DNA from 2 places in the Sphingomonas silueang genome. Region 2 is predicted to be linked to the other one. Evidence: riboswitches for the same ligand, from Rfam matches in the RefSeq annotation. Region 2 holds a riboswitch; the other holds the start of a gene.

Region 1 (11,793 bases), on a different contig from region 2:
GCCCAGCCGCAGCATCCCCGCCCGCCGGTCGCCGTCGCGCGGCACCGGCAGCATCGCGCCGGGCAGCGCCGGATCGGGGGCCAGCGGCACCCGCGCCAGCAGGCAGCGCGGGCGGGTGTCCTTCAGCTTGGCGAAGTCGGCGAGGTCGATCCGCTCGTCGTCGCGGGTCGCGATCCTGGGCCGGGTGCGGGCATGCGATCCCAGCACCCACAGCCAGCCGCTGTCCTCGGCCAGCCCCTCGATATCCGCCTCGCCCGCCGGATCGAAGGGCAACAGGCTGTCGAGCGGGATGCGGGCATGCCGGTCCCAGCCGCCTTCGGTGCGCAACAGCCGTTCGATGCACACCCCCTCGTCGCTGCCGAGGAACAGCGTGCTCCCGTGGCGCGCGGCGGCGGAGAGGTCGGCGATCGGATCGTCGTCGCCCGGGACGGCGTCGAGCAGCAGCCGCTCCTCGCCCACCGGCTTCGTCGGTTTGCGCCAGCCGTGCATCAGCGTGCGCCGACGCTGCCGTCGAGCATCGCCGGGGCGCTCGCCGGATAGGTGGGCGCGACGCGGGCACGGGCGGCGGCTTCATAGGCGTAACCGGCGCGCAACAGCGTGCCCTCGCTGTCGGCGGTGCCGATGAACGACAGCCCGACCGGCTGCCCACGCGCCAGCCCCATCGGGACGGTCAGGTGCGGATAGCCCGATACCGCGGGCAGCTGGCTGGCCGACGGGCCGGAGAACTGGTCGCCGTTCGCAGGATCGGACAGCCACGGCAGGCCATAGGTCGGGGATACGATCGCCGCCGCCTGCGCCTGTCGCAGCACGCCGTCGATCGCCGCCGCCGCCTGACGCTGGCTGTCAGCACGGGCGCGCTGGTAGGCGGGATCGTCCAGCCCCGGCATCGCCTGCGCCGCGACGAACAGTTCCTGGCCGAAGAACGGCATCTCGCGCGCCGCCTCGCGTTCGTTGAACGCGATCACCTCCGCCAGCGTGCGCGGCTGGCCGTTGGCGGGGACGCTCGCGAGATAGGCGTTCAGGTCGGCCTTCAACTCGGCCTTGAGCACCGTCAGTTCGTTCGCGCCCAGTCCGGGCAGGTCGGGCAGCTTCGCCTCGACCAGCACCGCCCCTGCCGCGCGCAGCCGGTCGAGCGCGGCGGCATAGCGTTCGGCCAGCGCAGGCGGCATCGTGGGACGCAGGACGGCGAGCCGCACGCCCTTCAGCGCATCGGCGGATAGCCCGGCGGCATAGTCGCGCCGCTTGCCGTCCGCCTCGGCGGTCACGGGATCGGCAGGATCGCTGCCGACCATCGCGGTCAGCAGCAGCGCGACGTCGCGCACGCTGCGCCCCATCGGGCCGGGCGTGTCCTGGCTGTGGCTGATCGGCACGACATGGGTGCGGCTGACGAGGCCGATGCCGGGTTTCAACCCGACCAGCCCGTTCATCGCCGAAGGGCAGACGACCGACCCGTCCGTCTCCGTCCCCACCCCGATCGCGGCGAGGCTGGCGGCGATCGCCGCGCCGGTGCCCGACGACGATCCGCACGACGTGCGATCGAGCGCATAGGGGTTGCGCACCAGCCCGCCGACCGCGCTCCACCCGCTCATCGAGGAATCGGAGCGGATATTGGCCCATTCGGACAGGTTGGTCTTGCCGAGGATCACCGCCCCCGCCGCGCGCAGCCGCGCCACCACCGGCGCGTCGCGCCCGGTGCGGTTGTCGGCGAGCGCGAGGCTGCCCGCCGTCGTCGCATTCTCGCGCGTCTCGATATTGTCCTTGATGAGCACCGGCAGCCCGTGGAGCGGCCCGCGCACCCGCCCGGCGCGCCGTTCGGCATCCAGCGCGCGCGCCTGCGCGACTGCATCAGGGTTGATCGCGATCACCGAACGCAGCGTCGGTCCGGTCCGGTCGATCTCGGCAATGCGGGCAAGATAGGCGCGGGTCAGCGCCTCGGCGGTGGTGCGCCCGCTCGCCAGCGCGTCGGCGAGCGTGGCGGCGCTGCGTTCCTCGACGGGTACGGATTGCGCCGCCGCCGGGGCCGCCGCCGCCAGCCCGATCGCCCATGCCAGTGTCCGCATTCCCGTGTCCCCGTTTCGCTGTCGGGAATAATCTTCCCGAAAGCGGGGACGCTGTCACGGGGAAAGCGGCGCGGGCGTCACACCTTGGCGGTGCCGCTGCCCTCCGTCGCGTACAGTTCGGCATAGCGGCGCGTCACCAGCGGCAGCGATTCGTCGATCCACTGCGCCATCGACAGCTCTTCCTCCAGCGACCGGGTGAGCAGCAGCGTGGCGTCGGTAAAGCCGCCGTCCTCGGCCAGCACCAGCAGCGACTTGTAGCTGGCGATCTCGAAATGCTCGAAGGCATAGTTGGCGAAGCTGTTCTTGACGATCTCGTCGCCCGCCACGCTGTGGCCGATCGCCGCCATGCCGCCCGACATGCTGAGCGCGGTGTCCTTCAGGAACGAACCCGACGTGTCGAACCCGGCAAGCAGTTCGTCGATGCGCGCGATCTGCGCATTCGTCTCGTCGACGTGCAGCCGCAGCCGGTCGGCGACTTCGGGATAGTTGGTGATGCGCTCGATCTGCGGCGTCATGATCGACAGTGCCTGCTTCTCCACCGCATGGGCGTTCTTCAGGCCGGTGACGAACAGGTCGCGCAGGGTGTCGTGGTCGGCGGGCATCGGCAGTTCCTCCGGTGGGTTCGGGACATTCGCCCAATCAACCCGATCCGGAGAACAGCGTTCCAAAAAAGATGTTTTTGTTGAATAACTTAAGTTATTGAGGCGGTAGCGGGCGCATCCTGATCCCCGGCGGCCAGCAGGCCTGACCGCCTGGCGACGATCCATGGCACCAGCGTCTGTCCCGCGACGTTCACCGCGGTGCGACCCATGTCGAGGATCGGATCGATCGCCAGCAGCAGCCCGACGCCCTCCAGCGGCAGCTTGAGCGTGGACAGGGTGAGCGTCAGCATCACCGTCGCCCCGGTCAGCCCGGCGGTCGCCGCCGATCCCAGCACCGACACCAGCACGATCAGCACATAGTCGCCGAAGTGCAGCGGCAGGCCATAGAATTGCGCGACGAAGATCGCCGAGATCGCCGGATAGATGGCGGCGCATCCGTCCATCTTGGTCGTCGCGCCGAGCGGCACGGCGAACGCGGCATAGGCGCGCGGCACGCCGAACGCGCGCTCGGTCACGTCCTGCGTCACCGGCAGCGTGCCGATCGACGAGCGCGACACGAAGCCGAGCTGGATCGCGGGCCACGCCCCGGCGAAGAACTTGCGCGGCGACAGGCCGTTGGCGAGCAGCAGCAGCGGATAGACCACGAACAGCACCAGCCCGAGCCCGGCATAGACCGCGCCGGTAAACGCCCCCAGCGCCGACAGCGTGTGCCAGCCATAGCGGAACACCGCGTCGCCGATCAGCCCGGCGGTGCCGATCGGGGTCAGCGCGATGACCCAGCGCAGCAGCTGGCGAAAAACCTTGAGTGCCGATTCGTTGAAGGCGAGGAACGCCGCCCCCGCCTCCCCCACGCGCACCGCCGCCGCGCCGACCGCGATGGCGACGACGATGATCTGGAGCACGTTGAACGCGATGCTGGTCTTGAGCACGCCGTCGGTCTCGGTCGTCGCTGCGCTGAGGCCGAGGAAATTGACCGGCACCAGCCCGGTCAGGAAATCGAGCCACGACCCGGTCGTCTGCGGCAGTTTGGCGGCGGTGGCGGAAACGCCCGCGCCGATCCCCGGCTGGACCGCGAGGCCCAGCGCGATGCCGATCGACACCGCGATCCCCGCCGTGATCGCGAACCACAGCAGCGTGCGCACCACCAGCCGGGTCGCGTCCTGCAACTCGCGCAGCGACGCGACCGAGGCGACGATCGCGGTGAACACCAGCGGCGGCACCAGCGCCTTGAGCAGCTGCACGAACACCTGCCCCACGGTGCGCAGCCCCTGCCCCAGCGCCGCGCCGCCGTCCGCCCCAAGCTGCTGCGCGAGGAAGCCCAGCGCCAGTCCGGCGATCATGCCGAACAGCACCTGGATGCCGAAGCCGGGTAGTCGTAGCCGCATGCCAGTGATCCCACGTCCGTCGATGGCGCACGCCGCCGGACGACCGGCCCGGCGGCGAGATTTATCCCACATACCGAGTAGGATAATGCTGCGATGCGGCAAACTCGATTCCGGTTTGTCGCAGCGTAGCTTTTCTTGGGGCCGCATCCCGGCCCGGCTAAAGATAAACATTATCCTACCAAAAGAATAGGAATGGTGCACCGCAGCCGCATCCGGCTAGGATGACCGCACCGCCAACGGGGGCGGCTCGCGACGCCGTCGGCGAACGCGACCGGCGATATTCGGGAGACGAATTTTGAAGACTGTACTTGCGGCATTCGGGCTGGTGCTGGCGGCGGGCGTCGCCGGTTGTTCGGGATCGAACGCGGTCGACAACGGCGCGACCGCCGAGGCGAACCTGAGCAACGTCGAGGAACTGCCCGCCAACGATACGCTGCTGGCCAACGATGCCACCTATGCGGACGAGGCGTTCGGCAATGACGCGGGCACGCTGAACGGCGCGGACCTGCCCGCGCCCGAACCGCTCGGCAACGCCATCGGCAATTCCGCCCTCTGACCTTCGCGGGCGGCACCCGCCGCCCGTGTCCTGCGACGCTCGGTGTAGCTCCCTAAGCGACCAGCGTAGCCTTGCGGCCGGGCGATCCGTCGTCCGGCCGCCTTTTTGTCTGGAAGGACCGCGCATGACCCTCGACCCCGAACGCGATCGTGCCGTGACGCACGCGACCCGCGCGCTGGCGGCGGCGCGGGCGGCATGGCGCCATGCCCAGCCCAGCCGCCCGGCACCCGAACGCTTCCCCGCGCGCGATCCGCTCGACCGCGCGGTGCGGCTGCTGGCCGAGGCACTGTTCCCGGCGCGGCTCGGGCGGTTCCGGGGCGATGCGGCGGCGGAGGACGGCTTCGTCGCCGATCGCATCGCCACCGCGCTGGACCTGATCGCGGGCGAGGTCGAGCAGGAACTCGCCTATTGGCACGATGTGCAGGGGCTGGTTGCCGAACCGGGCCGCGCGGGCGAGGTGGTGCGGCTGTTCGCGGGCACGCTGTCGCGCATCCGCTCGCTGCTCGACACCGATGTCGCGGCGATCTTTCGCGGCGATCCGGCGGCGCGCAGCGTGGACGAGATCCTGATCTGCTATCCCGGCGCGACCGCGATCCTGCATCACCGCATCGCGCATGAACTCGATTCGCTCGGCGCGCCGATCGTGGCGCGGATCGTGTCCGAACTGGCCAACGAACGCACCGGGATCGACATCCATCCGGGTGCCACCATCGGCCCCAGCTTCTTCATCGACCACGGCACCGGCGTGGTGATCGGCGAGACGGCGGTGATCGGCGCGCGGGTGCGGCTGTACCAGCATGTCACGCTCGGCGGGCGCGGGCGGCGACCGAACGGCCACGAACCCCCGCGCGGTCCGCTGGCCGAGCGCGAGGCGCGGCATCCGATCATCGGCGACGACGTGCTGATCTATGCCGGGGCGACGATCCTCGGCCGGGTGCGGATCGGCGACCGCACGGTGATCGGCGGCAACGTCTGGCTGCTGAGCGACGTGGCGCCGGGCAGTCTGGTGCTGCAACCCGAAGCGGTGGTGACCAAGCGATAGCGCGTCGTTCGACCACACCACCGTTCGTGTCGAGCGCAGTCGAGACACCCTGCGCAGCGCTTGCGGCACGTCCCCCGACTCCACTCCGGACAGGCGGTAGCGCTCAGGCGAGCGCAGGATAGCCCGCCGCTGCCGCCGCCGCATCCTGTCGGGCGACATGCGCGCGCAGGTCGGCGCGGCTCGGCACGATCCCGGTCAGGCCCAGTACCGCGCGCGCCTCGGCCAGCACGGGATCGGCGAGCACCCGGTCGAGGCCGGAGCGCAGACGGGCGACGACCTCGGGCGGCGTCGTGGCCGCCGTGACGAACGCCGGGGTCGCGGCAGGCGCGCTCCAGTCGAGCGTGCGCAGCGCGCCGGTCACGTCGGGCGCGAAGCGGGCGAGCGCGGCGAAGGTCACTTCGTCGATCGCGGCCACGTCCGCCCGCCCCCCGGCCACCACCTCCGCGCTGCGGGCATGCGCGCCGGTTTCGATCACCGGGGCGAAGAACGGCGCGCCGCCTGCCAGCGGTGCGATCCGGTCGCGCAGCAGCGCCATGCCGGTGTTCGATCCCGCGTCGTTGATCGCCACCCGCCGTCCCCGCAGGTCGGCAAGGGCGCGCGCGGGATCGTCGCGCCGCACCACGATCCGGCTGCGATGCGTGCCCGGCGTCGCCGTCCCGGCATAGACCGGATGGCCGAGCAGCCGCAGCCGGTCATGCGCCAAGGCCCATGGCCGGGTGCAGATCATGCCGAGCAGCAGGCCGGGATGCGACCACACCTCCCCGGTCCCCACGCCGCGCGTCAGCCGGGCGGGCACCCCCCGCACGCCGCGCAACCGCAGGTCTTCGGCGATCCCCGCCCAGAGCGCGTCATTCGCGGCATGCTGGCCGGGGTGGTCGTACATGCCGAGCCATGCGATCTCAGCCATGGTCGCCCGCCGCCAGCGCCGGATGCAGCACCCGGTCGTGCGGGCGCAGCGCGAAGCGGCGCACCACCTCGCGATACCCCCGATAGCGCGGCTCCGCCCGATCGGTCCGCATCCGCTCCAGCAACGGCAGGCGATACCACGGCGCGGCGGGAAAGGCATGGTGTGCGGCATGCAGGTTGTTGTTGAGGAACAGCAGCGCCAGCGGCCCGTGCGAGGTGACGGTGGCCGCGCGCGACGGCCCGGCGGCGTCGGCGCGATGCTCGGCGAACCCGCGCAGCAGCGACGCCGCCTGCCCCGGCAGCACGAAGCACAGCAGATAGGTCGCGATCGGCAGCGCCACCGCGTCCAGCCAGACGAGCACCAGCGCGACCCCGATCAGGTGCGGCCCCCATTCGCGCGCGAAGGCGGCGGGTTCGCGCCATGCGCGGCGCACCTCGCCGGACAGGAACAGCAGGATCGCCGCCGCAGGCCCCAGCAGCATCTGCCCGAGCAGCGTCGCGCGCATCCGGGCGAGGCGCGCGGTCAGTCCGTCACCCGCGACGTAGCGCGACTCCGGATCATGATGCGGATGGGTCGGTTCGGGCGAGCGGTGATGCGCGATATGCGTCCGGCGATACACGCCGTACGGCAACCACAGCGACAGCGGCACGCCGCCGATCGCATCGTTGATCCAGCGCACCCGCGTCGGGTGTCCATGGATCGTCTCATGCTGCAACGACCCGTGCCAGCCGAGGAACCAGCCGCCCAGCACCACCAGCAGCGGGACCGGCAGCACCGCCCACCACAGCGTCACCGCCGCCCAGCCGCCATAGACCGCCGTCGCCAGCAGCAGCGTGGGCCACTCGACCCGCCTGATCGCCTTGCTCATAATCCCACTATACTGATAGGATATGCGCAAAGGCAAGCGCGTCCGGCGCTACAGCCCCTCGCCGCCGACCCAATGGGCGTTGGAGAGCGCGCGGGCGAGCGTCGCGCACTGGACGCGGATGTCGGGCACCGCGACCACTTCCCACCACATGCCGCGCGTCATCGGGCCGATCGCGTGGAGCCGGGGGTGCGCCTGCCCGTCCGCCGCCACCACGCGGGTGGCGGCATCGACGTCGATCCCCAGCCGACAGGCATCGGGCCGGACGATGCCCGCCGCCGTCAGCTGGCGCAGCAGCGGCTCGGGACTGCGCAGCAGATTGCCCTGCGGACCGGTGCAGTTGACGATGCGGGCGAAGGCTTCGGTCCGCCGCGCGTCCGACCCGCGCGGTCGCCACGTCACGGTCGCGCACCGGCCGTCGGCGGCGACCGCCTGCACCTTCCCGCCGAGGAAGCGCAGCCGCCCGGCGGCGACCAGCGCGTCGATCGCCGCGCCGATCTCCGGCGCGAGGCGGTGGCGATGCACGTCCCAGAAGGGGCGGAGATGGCGCAGGAACCGCCGCCGCTGGCCCGCGTCCGCCCCGGCCCACAGCAGTTGCGTGACCGGTCGCAGCGCGTCGACCGCACCGCGCCAGCCGCTGCGCGCCGCCTCGCCGCGCACCTCGCGGACCAGCGCCGACAGGGTGCGCGCAGGCTTCTCGCGCGCCGGATCGACCGGCGGCTGTTCGGGATCATGGACCCGCGGGCGCAACCCCCGGCGCGACAGCGCGGTGACGGTTCCGCGGAACCCCCGCCGGTCGAGCAGCAGCGCGGCATCGACTGCGGTCAGCCCCGATCCGAGCAGCAGCACCGCATCGCCGGGGGCAAGGCCCTCGGCGATATCCCCCGCCCAGGGATCGTCGCGATAGACGCCGGGCGGCAGCGCCGACAGGTCGATCCCCTCGGGCGCATGCGGCGGGAGGTTGCCGAGCGCGAGGACCGCCCGATCGAACGTCGCGTGCGTTCCGTCGGCGAAACGCGCCGTCACCGTATCCGCACCGTCGTCCAGCGCGACGACCTCGCCCGTCACCAGCATCAGCCGGTCGGGTGCCTGCGCCCGCGCCCCGGCCAGCAGGTCGGCGAGATAGGCGCCGTAGACCGTGCGCCGCACGAAGCTGGTCGGACCGCCTAGCCCGCGCGCGCCCAGCCAGCGGACGAAATGGTCGCGATCGTCGGGAAAGGCGCTCATGTTGGCGGCGCGGACGTTGAGCAGATGGCTGTCGTCCGCCGCGCTATAGGCGACGCCGCGCGCGAGCTGCGCCGTCCGCCGCTCGACCAGCGTGACGCGCGGCCCCTCCTGCCGCAGCAGGTTGAGCGCGAGCAGCGTGCCCGACGCCCCGCCGCCGACGATCAATATATGCGGGTCGGGCAACGACATGCGGCTGGCCTTTCAAACCGGTTGTGCCGAGGGGGTATAGGAACGCCGCCCCCCGCGCGATAGGGATGCGGGGTTCGCACCACCACCACAGGACTATCGCGATGCCCCATGTCGCCCCCCGGGGCATCCACCGGCTGCTGCGCGGCGAGGCGACCGGCGGCATCCTGTTGCTGCTGTCGGCGGTGCTGGCGCTGGCGGTCGCCAATTCGCCGCTCGCACCGCTCTATGCCGCGATGCTGGAGCAGCATGTCGGGCCGCTGACCGCCCGCCACTGGATCGACGACGGGCTGATGGCGCTGTTCTTTCTGCTCATCGGGCTGGAAGTGAAGCGCGAACTGCTGCTCGGCCAGCTCGCCACCTGGTCGCAGCGCATCCTGCCGGGGGCGGCGGCGGTGGCGGGGATGGTGGTTCCCGCCTTGCTCTACACCGCGTTCAACGGCGGCATGCCGACCGCGCGCGGCTGGGCGATACCGGCGGCGACCGATATCGCCTTCGCGCTCGGCATCGTCGCGCTGCTGGGATCGCGCGTGCCGCTGTCGCTGAAGATCCTGCTGACCGCGATCGCGGTGATCGACGATCTGCTGGCGATCGTGGTGATCGCGATCTTCTATACCGGTTCGATCGCGCTGGTCCCGCTCGGGCTGGCGGTGGCCGGGCTGGCGCTGCTGGTGGCGCTCAACCGTGCAGGCGTGCGGTCGCTGTGGCCATGGGCGGTGATCGGGACCGGGATATGGGTCGCGGTGCTGCTGTCGGGGGTGCATGCGACGCTGGCCGGGGTCGCGGTGGCGCTGACCGTGCCGCTGCGGACGCCCGGCGCCGTGCCGCCGCTCGAACGGCTGGAGCACGGGCTTCAGCCATGGGTCACCTTCCTCGTGCTGCCGCTGTTCGGCTTCGCCAATGCCGGGGTGTCGTTCGCCGGACTGACGCCCGCGATCCTGATCGCGCCGGTGCCGATCGGGATCATCGCCGGGCTGTTCCTCGGCAAGCAGGCCGGGATATTCGCGACCGTGCAGCTGCTGACGCGGCTCGGCTTCGCTCCGCCGCCCGCGGGGGCGAACGTCCGCCAGCTCTGGGGCATGACGGTGCTGTGCGGGATCGGCTTCACGATGAGCCTGTTCATCGGCGGCCTGGCGTTCGGCGAGGGACCGGTGATGGATTCGGTGCGGATCGGGGTGCTCGGCGGGTCGCTGCTGTCGGGCGTGCTCGGCTGGGCGATCCTGCGGCGCAGTACGCGCGAACGCCATTTTACGATATAACGAAGTCTTTATATCCTGATTGACGATCCGGTCGCGATCGTGGATATCGCCGCTGTCGAAGGTTCTTCGCCGATCCGCACCGGACCGGCGGAGCTAAGACGGGAAGCCGGTGCGGCCCTTGCAGGGCCAAGGCCGGCGCTGCCCCCGCAACTGTAAGCGGCGAGCGGCGGTCATCATGCGTCACTGGCGGAGCGATCCGCCGGGAAGGCCCGACCGTGCGCGACGACCCGCGAGCCAGGAGACCTGCCCTCGACGCGATAACGTCCACCGGCGGGGATGTCGGATCGGTCGCCTGCATCCCCGCGGCCGGTCGTCACCGTCCGCGCGGTCGCGCGCGTGCCCGTCCTGCTCGCCCGCCCTTCACACGGGGTATGAAGCAATGACCGTCACCATCGCCACGCTGGGATTCCCCCGCATCGGCGCACGCCGCGAGCTTAAATTCGCGCTCGAAAGCCACTGGTCGGGCAAGACGACCGCCACCGAACTCGCCTATGCTGCCGCCGACCTGCGGCGCACCCATTGGACGCGGCAGCGCGACCTCGGCGTCGACTGGGTGCCGTCGGGCGATTTCTCGCTCTACGACCATGTGCTCGACACCAGCGTCATGCTCGGCGCGATCCCGGCGCGCTACCGCGACGCGGGCGACGGCCTCGCCACCTACTTCGCGATGGCGCGCGGCACCGGCAACGGCGGCACCTGCGCGCACGGCGACGTGACCGCGTGCGAGATGACCAAATGGTTCGACACCAACTATCACTATATGGTCCCCGAACTGACCGCGGACCAGCGCTTCGTGCTCGACCCCGCCAAGCCGCTCGGCGATTTCCGCGAGGCGCAAGGACAGGGGATCGCGACCCGTCCGGTGCTGCTCGGGCCGGTGACGTGGCTGGCGCTGGCCAAGGGGCGCGGGGTCGATCCGCTCGACCATCTCGACGCGGTGCTCGCCTGCTATGTCGACCTGCTGGCCGCACTGGCGCAGGCGGGCGCGGAGTGGGTGCAGATCGACGAGCCGCTGCTGGTGCTGGACCTGACCGAACGGCAACGCGCCGCCTTCACCCGCGCCTATGCCCGGCTGTCGCGCGCCGGGCCGAAGCTGATGCTGGCCACCTATTTCGGCGGGCTGGAGGATAATCTGTCGCTCGCCGCCGCGCTGCCGGTGGCGGGGCTGCACGTCGATCTGGTGCGCGCGCCCGAACAGCTCGACGCGGTGCTGGCCGCAGCACCGCGCGACCTGCTGCTGTCGCTCGGCGTCATCGACGGGCGCAACGTGTGGCGCGCCGATCTCGACGCGGTGCTGGAACGGATCGAGGCCGTAGCCGCCGCGCGCGACGTGATCCTCGCCCCCTCCTGCTCGCTGCTGCATGTCCCGGTGGACCTGACGGCGGAACCGAAGCTCGACGACGAACTGCGCCAGTGGCTGGCGTTCGCGGTGCAGAAGATCGAGGCGCTGGCGATCCTGAAGGAGGCGCTGAACGAAGGGCGCGAGAGCGTCGCCGACGCGCTGGCCGATGCCGCCCGCGCCGCCGCCGCCCGCCGCGTGTCGCCGCGCATCCATGACGCAGCGGTCGCCGCCCGTACCGCCGCCGTCACCCCGGCGATGTACGCCCGCGCATCCGACCACCCGGCGCGGATCGCGGCGCAGGCGGCGGTGCTCGACCTGCCCCCCTTCCCCACCACCACCATCGGATCCTTCCCGCAGACGGC
Region 2 (11,793 bases):
GGCTCGGTGCGCAGCGGTCAGCGGCGAACGTCGAGCCCGCCGCCCAGGAAGGCGTCGATATCGGCCTGACGGAACAGGCTGGCGTCGCCCGGCAGCGAATGCTTGAGCGCCGCGACCGCGAGGCCCCAGCTTGCCGCCGTCGCCGCGTCCCGCCCCGACATCAGCGCGTGGAGCACGCCGCTGGCAAAGGCATCGCCGCCGCCGATGCGATCGACGATGCCCGACACCGCGACTTCCTGCGTCTGGACCGCGCCGGTGGGCGTATCGATCCGCGCCGACAGGCGGTTGCGATCGGCGTCATCGACATGGCGCGCGGTCGAGGCGATGTGCTTCAGGTTCGGGAAGGCGGCGAACGCCGCTTCCGCCGCCTCGCGCCGCCGGTCCTCGCCATCGCCCGAAAAGGGCTTGGCCAGCAGCAGCGACACGTCGCGGTGATTGCCGAACAACAGGTCCGCCATGCCGACCAGCCGCGTCAGCACCGCTCGGGGATCGCTGTCCCACGCCTCCCACAGCCGGGCGCGATAGTTGCCGTCGAACGAGACGGTCAGCCCCTTCGCCCGCGCCGCCTCGGCAGCGGCGATCGCGGCATTCGCGGTCTCATGCCCCAGCGCCGGGGTGATGCCCGACAGGTGCAGCCGGGTGCAGCCGTCCAGCAGCGCGTCCCAGTCCCAGGTGGACGCAGGCGCGGTCGCGAAGCTGGACCCTGCGCGGTCGTACACGATGTCCGATGCGCGCAAGCCTGCCCCGGCGCTCAGGAAATACAGTCCCATCCGGCCGTCACGAACGGCGACGCGCGAACAGTCCACCCCCTGCGCGCGCAATGCCGACACGGCGCCGCGCCCCAGCGGACTGTCGGGAACCACGCTGGCCATCGCCGCGGCATGGCCGAGATTGGCGAGCCCGACCGCAACATTGGCTTCGGCCCCGCCGACATACACGTCGAAGCGCGGGCTCTGCATCACCAGTTCGCGCCCCGGCGCGGTCATGCGCAGCAGCAGTTCGCCGAAACACAGGATCATCGTGCGAGCCACCCCCCATCGACCGCAAGGACATGGCCGTTTACATAGTCCGAAGCGGTCGAGGCAAGGAATATCGCCGCCCCGCCCAGATCGCTCGCATCGCCCCAGCGGCCCGCCGGGATACGTTCGAGGATCTGGCGGTTGCGCGTTTCGTCCGCCTGCAACGCGGCGGTGTTGTTGGTGGCGATATAGCCCGGCGCGATCGCGTTGACGTTCACCCCCTTGGCCGCCCATTCATTGGCCAGCAGCCTGGTAAGGCCGCCGATGCCCGATTTGGACGCGGTATAGCTCGGCACGCGCACGCCGCCCTGGAAGGTCAGCATCGAGGCGATGTTGATGACCTTGCCCCGCCCCTGGGCCACCATGTGCCGCCCGGCGGCCTGCGTCAGGAAGAACACCGACTTCAGGTTGGTGTCGATCACCGCGTCCCAGTCTTCCTCGGTGAAGTCGAGGCTGTCGGCACGGCGGATGATGCCCGCATTGTTGACGAGGATGTCGAGCCCGCCGAGCGTGTCGATCGTCTGGCGGACCACCCCTTCGACCGGGGCGATGGTCGACAGGTCGGCGGAGACGATCTCCGCCCGGCGGCCCAGCGCACGCGCCTTGTCCGCCGTGTCGGTCGCGGGCGTGCGCCCGATCAGCGCGACATCGGCCCCGGCGGCGGCGAGCGCCAGCGCGATCGCCTGCCCGATGCCGGTATTGGCCCCGGTGATCGCCGCGACGCGGCCCGAAAGGTCGAAGGGATTGGTCATGATCGCGTCCCTCAGGCCAGCTGGCAGATGTCGAGGACGTTCATGTCGGTATAGTCCTGGTTCTCGCCCGCCATCGCCCAGATGAAGGCGTAGGCGCGGGTGCCCGACCCCATGTGGACCGACCACGGCGGCGAGATCACCGCTTCCTCGTTGCCCATGACGATGTGGCGCATCGCCTCGCCCTCGCCCATGTAATGGAACACCTTGTCGTTGTCGGTCGGCAGCTCGAAGTAGAAATAGATCTCGCTGCGGCGCTCGTGGATGTGCGGGGGCATGGTGTTCCACACGCTGCCGGGCTTCAGCACGGTCAGGCCCATCACCAGCTGCGCCGAATCGCACACGCCGGGAATGACGAGCTGGTAGATCGTCCGCTCGTTCGATTCCTCGAGGCTGCCGCGGTCGAGCGCGTTGGCGTCGGCAATGCCGAGCTTGCGGGTCTGGAAGCCCTTATGCGCCGGGCACGACGCGATGTAGAAACGCGCACCCGCGCCGCCGAACTCGACGTCGGTCGCGCCCATGGTGACGTAGACGCAGTCCTTGTTGCCGAGCGTGAACACCTCGCCGTCGACGGTCACGGTGCCCTCGGCCTCGCCGACGTTCACCACCGCCATCTCGCGACGTTCGAGGAAGGGATGTCCCTCCGCCGACTTCGGCTCGGTCTGCGCGGGCAGCTTGACCGGCGTGTCGCCCACCGCGACGCCGCCGATCACGAACCGGTCGGCATGGGTGTAGTTCAGCACGCATTCGCCGGTGCGGAACAGGCCGTCGATCAGATAGCGGTCGCGCAGTTCCTCGTTGGACACGCATTCCATCATGTCGGGATGCGTGGCGTAATAGGTGCGGTCGAACATGATTCTCTCCCTTGGTAACCGGTATCAATGGCCCGACGGCCAGCCCCGGTCCTGCGATGCGAAACGGTCTGCAATCGTCCTACTGTGCGGCATCGATCGCGTCGACCCGTTTTTCGCCCGGAAAAGCGCCGGTCACGCCAGACCGCGGAAATCCGCGGCGTTGCGTGCCCGGAATATATCGTTCCGATAGATGGTACGGCCTTTCACTATGCGATCGTGAAGCATTCTGCCGAACGGTGATCGCCTGTCGGAATGACACCGATTACCTCATGCGCTTCCAGCCTGATGCTTGCCACGCAGGCACCGCCCGGCTAGAGGCGCGCGGCGATCCGGCGGCCATGTCGGCGGATCGTGGCACGCCGGTGCCCTTCGGGGCTTGAAACGGGAATGCGGTGCGGGGCTCTCATCCCCAATGCCGCGGCTGTCCCTGCAACTGTAAGCGGTGAGCACGCCTCCACGCCGGTCGGACATCCGACACGGCAGCCACTGGGAAACCGGGAAGGTGGGAGCGCGATTGCGACGACCCGCGAGCCAGGAGACCTGCCGGCGCGTGGTCGCTTCTGCCCGAGGTCCAGCGGAGACCGGGGCCGGTTCTCCGTGTGGAGCGACGAAACTCGATGCGGCGGGGCCGCATGCGGGGGAGTCGCCGGTTTCCACGCGCGGGGGTGCCGCCGGAGCCGTGCTTTCCTGTCCGGGCCTGGCCGCCCGTTCCCCGCCCGTCGCGCTCCTGTCCGCACCCCGGGGAACACGCATGTTGAAGACCACGCTTACCCTTGCCGCGCTGCTCGCCGGCTCCTCCGCCTTTGCCCAGGCGCTGCCGGGCGAGGCCGCCGACGACGCGACCGATCCGATCATCGTCACCGGCACCCGCGCGCTGGACGGCACACCCGCCGACCTGCTCGGCTCGTCCTATACGCTGCTCGACGCGCAGACGCTGGAGAACCGCCAGACGCGGGTCGTCTCCGACATCCTGCGCGACGTGCCGGGCGTGTCGGTCAGCCGCTCGGGCGGGGTCGGCGGCTTCACCCAGCTGCGCCTGCGCGGGACGGAGGCGAACCACACGCTGGTCCTGATCGACGGGATCGAGGCGTCCGACCCGTTCCTCGGCGAGTTCGACTTCGCGACGCTGATCGCCGACGACGTGGCCCGGATCGAGGTGCTGCGCGGCCAGCAGTCGGCGACCTATGGCTCGGACGCGATCGGCGGCGTGGTGCATTACATCACCGCCAACGGGGCGGACGCACCGGGCGTGCGCGGCCGGATCGAGGGCGGCACCTTCGATACCGTCGGCGGCGCGGCCCGGCTGGGCGGCGTTACCGGCGGGCTGGATTATGTCGTGTCGGGCGCGTTCAACAGCACCGGCGGCACGCCCTCCGCGCGGCGCGGCATTGGCGATCGTAACCTGGGCGCGGACAACCGCCAGTTCGCGGGCAAGCTGGCCTATGCACTCGCCCCCAATCTCCGCCTGTTCGCGACCGGGCGCTATGCGCGGTTGCAGGCGGATACCAACCCGCAGGACTTCGACTTCACCTCGCCGACCTACGGCTTCGTGGTGGACGGCGACGACACGACGACCTCGCGCAGCTTCCTCGGCCTCGGTCGTGCCGAACTCGACCTGTTCGACGGCGCGTGGACGCAGGCGGCGACCGTGCAGCTGAACGACACGCACCGCAACAGCCGTACCGCGGGCGACCTGACCTCCGACAATCGCGGCGAGCGGTTCAAGGCGGCGTATGATTCGACCTATCGCCTCGTCGACGGCACGCTGACCCACGCCTTCACCCTCGCCGCCGATTTCGAGCGCGAGCGTTTCCGCTCGGTCGCCGTCTTCGCGCCCTCCCCCGCCAATCTCGGGCGCAGCACCGACAACACCGGCATCGTCGGCGAGTACGACCTGCGCGTCGGCGACAAAGCCGGGTTCGGCGCGTCGATCCGCCGCGACCTGAACAACCGGTTCGAGGATGCGACGACATGGCGGGTGCGCGGCAGCTATGCGCTGTCGCCGCTGATCCGCGTGCGCACGGCGGCGGGATCGGGGATCAAGAACCCGACCAACTACGAACTGTTCGGCTTCGATCCGCGCAGCTTCATCGGCAATCCGAACCTGAAGCCGGAAAAGTCGGAAGGGATCGAGGGCGGCATCGACCTGACCCCCGCCCCCGGCGTGCGCGTCGGTGCGACGCTGTTCCGCTCGGTCCTGCGCGACGAGATCTATTCGACCTTCTCGCCCAGCTTCGTCGTCTCCCCGGCCAACCGCGCCACCCGCTCGCGCCAGCGCGGGATCGAGGCCTTCGCCCATGCGCCGCTGGGCGCAGGCTTCGTCGCCGACCTCGCCTATACCTATCTCGACGCGGTCGAGGCGGGGGCGGAGGAAGTGCGCCGCCCGCCGCACATCGGATCGGCGAACCTGACGTGGCGGGCAGCGGACGACGGTTTCGGCGCGACGCTGACTGCGCGCTATAACGGCAAGACGTTCGATTCGAACTTCACCAACCTGCCCTTGGGGCCGCGCGTGCGTCTGGACGATTATGTGCTGGTGAACCTTGCCGCCGATGCCCGGATCGCCGACCGGCTGACCGCCTTTGCCCGCGTCGAGAATATCTTCGCGGCCAAATACGAGGAGGTGTTCACCTATCGCGCGCCGGGCCGGGGTGCCTATGCCGGCATCCGCGCCGGGTTCTGACGCGGTGTCGCCCCGCCGCCGATCAGCCCCGACGCGCCAGCGTACGGGCCAGCCGTTCGGCGGCGAGGACATAGGCCGGGCCGCCGCACACCGTCCACGCCTGCGGCAGGTCGGCGCGGGCGACCCCGGCAATCGCGGGATGGGCAAGCAGTTCGGTCCCCCGATCCACCACCTGCGCGCTTTCGCTGCGCAGGATCAGGTCGGGGTGCGCGGCGACCATCTCCTCCAGCGCCAGTTGCGACAGTGCGGGCTTGCCCAACTGGGTGGCGAGGTTGACGAGGCCAACCCGCCCCATCAGTTCGTCGACCAGCGTGCCGCTGCCGGTCAGGAAGCCGCGCCGCTGGTAATCGGCGGCGATCCGGCCCTTGCCCGCCGCCTTGTCGATCGTTGCCAGCGCGCGGTCCATCCGCACGACCAGCGCCTCGGCGCGGTCGCGGTGGCCGACCGCATCGCCCACCTGCCGCAACTGCGCGACGATGTCGTCGTAGCGCGCGACCCAGCCGAGCGGCACCGTGCGGAACGCCGCTTGCGGCAGCGCGGCGAGCGCCGGGGCCGGAAACCCGGCATCGGTCAGCACGAGATCGGGTTGCAGCGCGAGCAGATCCTCGGCGCTCGCATCCATCACCGGCAGGCGGGCGGCGCGCCGCGCCCCCGCCGACATCGCCGGATCGCGCGACAGGCGGGTCAGCCCGGCGATCTGCGCATCATCGGCGAGCGCCAGCAACTGCTGATCGGCGCACAGGTTCAGCGAGACGATCCGGCGCGGGGGATCGTGGCGCGGCGGGGCGATAGCCGCAGGTGTGCAGGCGGCGAGGAGGAGCGGCAGCAGGGCGGAACGCATCGCGCCATTGGGGGCGAATGTGTTGCGGGCGCAACCCCCCGATCCTCCCCGGCAGGGAGCATCGGGTCGACCATGCCCCGCATGGTCGAGGATCGTCCGGGGGACGATCCGGCCCGATGCTGGGGACCGCCGCGAAGCGGTGGTGGAGGGGGGTGTCCTGCGCCACGACGGTTGCGATCGGGGATAGCCCCCTCCACCAGCCTGCGGCTGGTCCCCCTCCCCGTGCCGGGGAGGATCTGATGCGGTTCGTCCTGTTGCTCGGCTGCATTCTTGCCGCCGCCGCATCGCTCTGCATCGGGCCGGTTCCGCTGGGCATCGGTCGCTTCCTTGCGGCTGCGAGCGGCCACGACCCGATCGCGGCCACCATCGTGTTCCAGCTCCGCCTGCCGCGCACGCTGGTCGCGCTGCTGGTGGGCGGCATGCTCGGGATCGGCGGGGCGGCGTTGCAGGGGTATCTGCGCAATCCGCTGGCCGAACCGTCGGTGCTCGGCGCGTCGAACGGTGCGGCGCTGGGGGCGGTCGTCGCGCTGTATTTCGGGTTCGCCGCCACACAGCCGCTCGCGCTGCCGCTGCTGGCGATCCTCGGCGCGGTCGTCGCGCTGGTGCTGCTGTTCGTGCTGGCCGGACGGGGGGAGAGCGCGCTGACGCTGATCCTTGCGGGGATCGCGGTGTCGATGCTGGCGGGCGCGGGGATCAGCCTTGCGCTCAACCTGTCGCCCAATCCGTTCGCGGCGATGGAGATCGCGACATGGCTGCTCGGATCGCTGGAGGACCGCTCGCTGCGGCACGTCTGGATCGCACTGCCCTGCGTCGCGGTCGGTGCCGCGCTGCTGCTGTGGGACGGGCGCGCGCTCGATGCGCTGAGCCTCGGCGAGGACGGCGCGCGGGCGCTGGGCGTCGATCTGGCGCGGGTCCGGCTGCGCCTGCTGCTGGGCGTCGCGATCGGAGTCGGCGGGGCGGTGGCGGTATCGGGAGCGATCGGCTTCGTCGGGCTGATCGTGCCGCATTTCGTCAGGCCCTTCACCGACCGCTCGCCCTCGGCGACGTTGCTGCCCTCGGCGCTGGCCGGCGCCGCGCTGCTGACGCTGGCCGACACGGCGGTACGCCTGATCCCGACGCCGACCGAGTTGAAGCTGGGCGTCGTCACCGCGCTGCTCGGCGTGCCGGTGTTCCTGATCCATCTGATGCGGGAACGGCGGCAATGGTGACGATCGCCTGTCATGCGCTGTCGGTAACGCTCGGGCGACAGGTGGCGCTCCGCGAGGTGTCGGCGACCTTCGCGCCCGGCAGTTTCGTCGGCATCGTCGGCCCCAACGGCGCGGGCAAATCGACGCTCGCCCGCGCGCTGACCGGGCTGGTGCGCGGCACCGGCAGCGTGACGATCGACGGTCAGCCGATCGCCGCCCTGCCCCCCGCCGCGATCGCGCGCGCCGTCGCCTATCTGCCGCAGGGGCAGGTGCTGCACTGGCCGCTGGCGGTCGAGCGGGTCGTCGCGCTGGGGAGGTTGCCGCACCTTGCCCCCTTCTCCAGGCTCGGTGACGCGGACCGGACGGCGATCGATGCGGCAATGGCGCGGGTGGCGGTCGAAGACCTCAGGACACGCGACGCGACCACGCTGTCGGGCGGCGAGCGCGCGCGGGTGCTGCTCGCCCGCGCGCTGGCGCAGGGGGCGTCGGCGCTGGTCGTCGACGAGCCGCTCGCCGCCCTCGACCCGCGCCACCGGATCGAGGTCGCGTCGCTGCTGCGCGCCGAGGCGGACGGCGGCGCGCTGGTGATCGCCGTGCTCCACGACCTGGGGCTGGCGGCGCGGCTGTGCGACCGGCTGCTGCTGCTCGATCACGGACGACTGGTGGCGGACGGTGCTCCGGCGGCGGTGCTGACGCCCGAACATCTCGCAACGGTGTTCGGCGTGCGCGCGTGGTTCGGCGCGGGGCCGGACGGGCCGATGATCGTGCCGGTCGCACCCGCCCGAGGGTAGGACGATCCGCCCCATTGACCCCTGCCCCCCGCCGCCGCAAAGCGCGCGCCATGCCACCGCTCGACGAACAGCAAGCCGCCGCCCGCAACTGGTTTGAATCCCTGCGCGATCGGATCTGCGCCGCGTTCGAGGGGATCGAGCGCGAGGCCGGGTCCGACGCCGCCTTCGCCTATACCCCGTGGGACCGCACCGATCCGTCCGGCGCGCCCGGCGGCGGCGGGGTGCGCGGGGTGATGCAGGGGCAGGTGTTCGAGAAGGTCGGGGTCAATGTCTCGACGGTCGGCGGCAGCTTCGAGGGCGAATTCGCCAAGTCGATCCACGGCGCGGCCGAAGACCCCCGCTTCTTCGCGACCGGCATCAGCCTAGTCGCGCACATGGCCAATCCGCATGTGCCCGCGGTGCATATGAACACGCGCTTCCTGTGCACCACCAAACGCTGGTTCGGCGGCGGCGCGGACCTCAACCCGCCGATCCCCTATCCGGAGGATACCAGGGACTTCCACGTCGCGATGCAGGCGGCGTGCGACGCGCATGATCCGGCGCATTACCCCCGGTTCAAGGCATGGGCCGACGACTATTTCTACATCCCGCACCGGCGGGTCCATCGCGGCGTCGGCGGCATCTTCTACGATCATCTCTCGAACGACTGGGATGCCGACTTCGCCTTCACCCGTGATGTCGGCGAGGCGTTCCTGCGCATCTTCCCCGAACTGGTGCGACGGCGCATGGCGACGCCGTTCGACGATGCCGATCGCGCGCGGCAACTGGAGTGGCGCGGACGCTATGCCGAATTCAATCTCGTCTATGATCGCGGCACGCTGTTCGGGCTCAAGACCGGCGGCAATATCGATGCGATCCTGATGAGCCTGCCCCCGCTCGCGACGTGGAACTGACGCCGTGGCGCTGCTCCCGGTGAAGCCCGATGAGGTCGCGACGATCGTCACCTCCCTCGAAATGCGGCAGCGGCCCCGGCCCGCACCGATGCCGCCCTCGCCGCTCCGGCTCGTGCGGTGGGAGGCGCCGGCGATCGAGCGTTACCGCGCGCTGTTCCGCCGGGTGGGCGGGCCGTGGCTGTGGTTCTCGCGCCTGGTCATGGCGGACGATGCGCTGGCGGCGATCGTCCATGATCCGGGCGTGCGCATCTGGGCGGTGGCGGATCGCGCGGGGCTGGAGGTCGGCATGCTCGAACTCGACGACCGCCGGGCGGGCGAATGCGAGCTGTCCTATGTCGGGCTGATCCCCGAACTGGCGGGACAGGGCCATGGCCGCTGGCTGATGGCGCATGCGCTGGCGCTGGCATGGCGGCCGGGCGTCACGCGGGTATGGGTGCACACCTGCACGCTAGACCACCCCCGCGCGCTCGGCTTCTACCGCGCCTCGGGGTTCGTGCCCTACCAGCGCACGATCGAGACCTTCGCCGATCCGCGCGCCACCGGCATCCTGCCCGCCGACGCCGCGCCGCATTATCCCTTGCTGGCCAGTCCCTGATAGACGGTCGCGCGGACGAGGGTGAAGGCGATCGACATCGCCGCGCCGACCGCCGCGACCGCCGCCGCCAGCATCGCATGCGTCACCGGATTGCCGCCACCGGCCGACACGGCGCCGGCGGTGGCGCTCAGCAGCAGCGCGACGAACTGCCCCCCGAAATAGAGCAGTGCCGACAGCGCCAGCAGCGGGATCACCTGCCCGTCGGTCAGCGCCAGCGCGCGGCTCATCGCGTCGCCGAACCGCCGCTCGCGCTCGGCGACGAACACCGGCAGCACGACGAACACCCGCCCGATGACATAGAGCATCGGCAGCAGGAACAGCAGCGCCCCGACCAGCTTGGCGGCGCTGACGAGGAGCACCGCGGCCAGCAGCACCGGCAGCCGTGCGAAGGTCGCGCGCAGCGCCTCGCCCACCGTCGGCCGCGCCGGATCGAGCAGCAGGAACAGCAGCACGGCGACGCCGACGATCTCCGCGACCGCCTGCAACGCCAGCCAGTGCATGTTGTCCGCGACATAGCGCTGCAAGGCGGCGAGGAACGCCTGCTGGTCGCCCGGCGCACCCTGGGCAGCAGCGGCGTCCGGCGCCATGAACAGCCCCATCGCCAGATTGGGCAGGAAGAAGAACACGCCCGCGACCGCGACGATCGTGTCGCGGTCGCGCCGCCAGATACCGATCGCCCGGCGGCACGCGGCGGCGATGTCGATCCTCATGCGAAGACGGATGCCTCGTCCCGCTCGCCGACGATGCTGCGATACAGCTTGCCCACGAACACGCTCTGGTACAGCGCCAGCGCCGCGCTGACCGCCGCGACGCCCGCCGCGACGACGATCGCGCTCGCGCCGAAGCTGGTCGGCGGCCCGAGGATCAGGCCGAACACCACGCCCAGCACCGATTGCACCGCCAGCACCGCCACGCCCGTGACGATGCCGTAGAGCAGCAGCAGCCCGACGAGCTTCAGCGCCATGCCGCGGGTCAGCGCGAACGCCCGCCCGATCGCCCCGATCCCGCGCCGCTCCTGCGCCACCACGGCGTTGAGCGGCAGCAGCCGGGCGAACAGCCACAGCAGCACGATGCCGAGCAGGGCGAAATACAGGATCGCGGGGCCGAGGGCGGCCAGTTGCTCCGGCGTCGCCGACACGCCGTTCGACAGTGCGACCGGATCGATCCCGCTGCGCAGCGCGAGGGCGACGCCCGGGATCGCCAGCACCGAAACCCCGATCAGCAGCACCAGCGATACGCCGATCAGCGGCAGGAAGCGCCCGGTGGCGATCGCACGCGCCTCCGCCGCCGATTCCGCGCGGGTCGGCTGCGCGGCATAGCCGACCAGATACAGCGCACCCCACAGCGCGACCAGCGTGGTCAGCAGCGATACCAGCCCCAGCCCCGCCGACGTCCCCGCGCCCGCGCCGATGCGCAGCGGCGCGAGGCTGTTGGACACGAGCGTCGGCGCGAACTGCGTCGCCAGCACCACCGGCACCACCGTGCGACCGTGATCGCGGACGAAGTCCACCGTCTTGTCCCAGACCGTGCCGATACTGACCATCGTTGCGCTCGCTCCCCGTTTGTCCGATGGGACGCTCTACCCCCACGTCCGCGCGAATGAAAATGATTACTGAACCGACCGCATCGTCCACCCCCGCCGCGCCGATCGCCTGGCATGCAGAAACCGCGCAGGTGGATTACCCCCATGCGCTGGCCACCATGGAGGCGCGCGCGGGCGCCATCGCCGACGGGCGGGCGGGCGAGCTGATCTGGCTGCTCGAACATCCCCCGCTCTACACCGCGGGTACCAGCGCCGATCCGGCCGAACTGCTCGACCCGCGCTTTCCGGTCCATGCCGCCGGGCGCGGCGGGCGCTATACCTATCACGGCCCCGGACAGCGGATCGGCTATCTGATGCTCGACCTGTCGCGGCGCGGGCGCGACGTGCGGCGCTTCGTCCATGCGGTCGAATCGTGGGTGATCGACACGCTCGGCGATTTCGGCATCCACGCCTATGCCGTGCCCGACCGCATCGGCATCTGGACCGCCGACGGCGGCACCGAGGCGAAGATCGGCGCGATCGGCGTACGGGTGCGGCGCTGGGTCACGCTGCACGGATTTTCGGTCAACCTGGCCCCCGACCTGTCGCATTTCGGCGGGATCGTGCCGTGCGGCATCGCGGAATTTCCGGTGACGAGC

The links. Region 2 has a riboswitch for cobalamin ahead of ABLE43_RS16105 (TonB-dependent receptor plug domain-containing protein). Riboswitches for the same ligand answer to the same signal wherever they lie in the genome.
Region 1: another riboswitch for cobalamin. It lies ahead of metE (5-methyltetrahydropteroyltriglutamate--homocysteine S-methyltransferase); the one in region 2 lies ahead of ABLE43_RS16105 (TonB-dependent receptor plug domain-containing protein).

Annotation. Positions count from the first base shown of each region.
Region 1 covers NZ_JBDZDK010000033.1:26,351-38,143, reverse strand. The annotation lists gene ABLE43_RS20090 (DUF3616 domain-containing protein) at 1-489, opposite strand, end outside; gene ABLE43_RS20085 (amidase) at 489-2,060, opposite strand; gene ABLE43_RS20080 (ferritin-like domain-containing protein) at 2,138-2,662, opposite strand; gene ABLE43_RS20075 (dicarboxylate/amino acid:cation symporter) at 2,752-4,047, opposite strand; gene ABLE43_RS20070 (hypothetical protein) at 4,343-4,603, shown strand; gene epsC (serine O-acetyltransferase EpsC) at 4,728-5,645, shown strand; gene ABLE43_RS20060 (phosphate/phosphite/phosphonate ABC transporter substrate-binding protein) at 5,749-6,552, opposite strand; gene ABLE43_RS20055 (fatty acid desaturase) at 6,545-7,420, opposite strand; gene ABLE43_RS20050 (FAD/NAD(P)-binding protein) at 7,469-8,833, opposite strand; gene nhaA (Na+/H+ antiporter NhaA) at 8,935-10,089, shown strand; cobalamin riboswitch at 10,132-10,354, shown strand; gene metE (5-methyltetrahydropteroyltriglutamate--homocysteine S-methyltransferase) at 10,469-11,793, shown strand, end outside.
Region 2 covers NZ_JBDZDK010000019.1:42,535-54,327, reverse strand. The annotation lists gene ABLE43_RS16120 (sugar kinase) at 18-1,019, opposite strand; gene kduD (2-dehydro-3-deoxy-D-gluconate 5-dehydrogenase KduD) at 1,016-1,771, opposite strand; gene kduI (5-dehydro-4-deoxy-D-glucuronate isomerase) at 1,783-2,622, opposite strand; cobalamin riboswitch at 2,966-3,184, shown strand; gene ABLE43_RS16105 (TonB-dependent receptor plug domain-containing protein) at 3,374-5,305, shown strand; gene ABLE43_RS16100 (ABC transporter substrate-binding protein) at 5,328-6,146, opposite strand; gene ABLE43_RS16095 (FecCD family ABC transporter permease) at 6,386-7,354, shown strand; gene ABLE43_RS16090 (ABC transporter ATP-binding protein) at 7,348-8,124, shown strand; gene hemF (oxygen-dependent coproporphyrinogen oxidase) at 8,175-9,017, shown strand; gene ABLE43_RS16080 (GNAT family N-acetyltransferase) at 9,022-9,612, shown strand; gene ABLE43_RS16075 (hypothetical protein) at 9,588-10,322, opposite strand; gene ABLE43_RS16070 (hypothetical protein) at 10,319-11,155, opposite strand; gene lipB (lipoyl(octanoyl) transferase LipB) at 11,218-11,793, shown strand, end outside.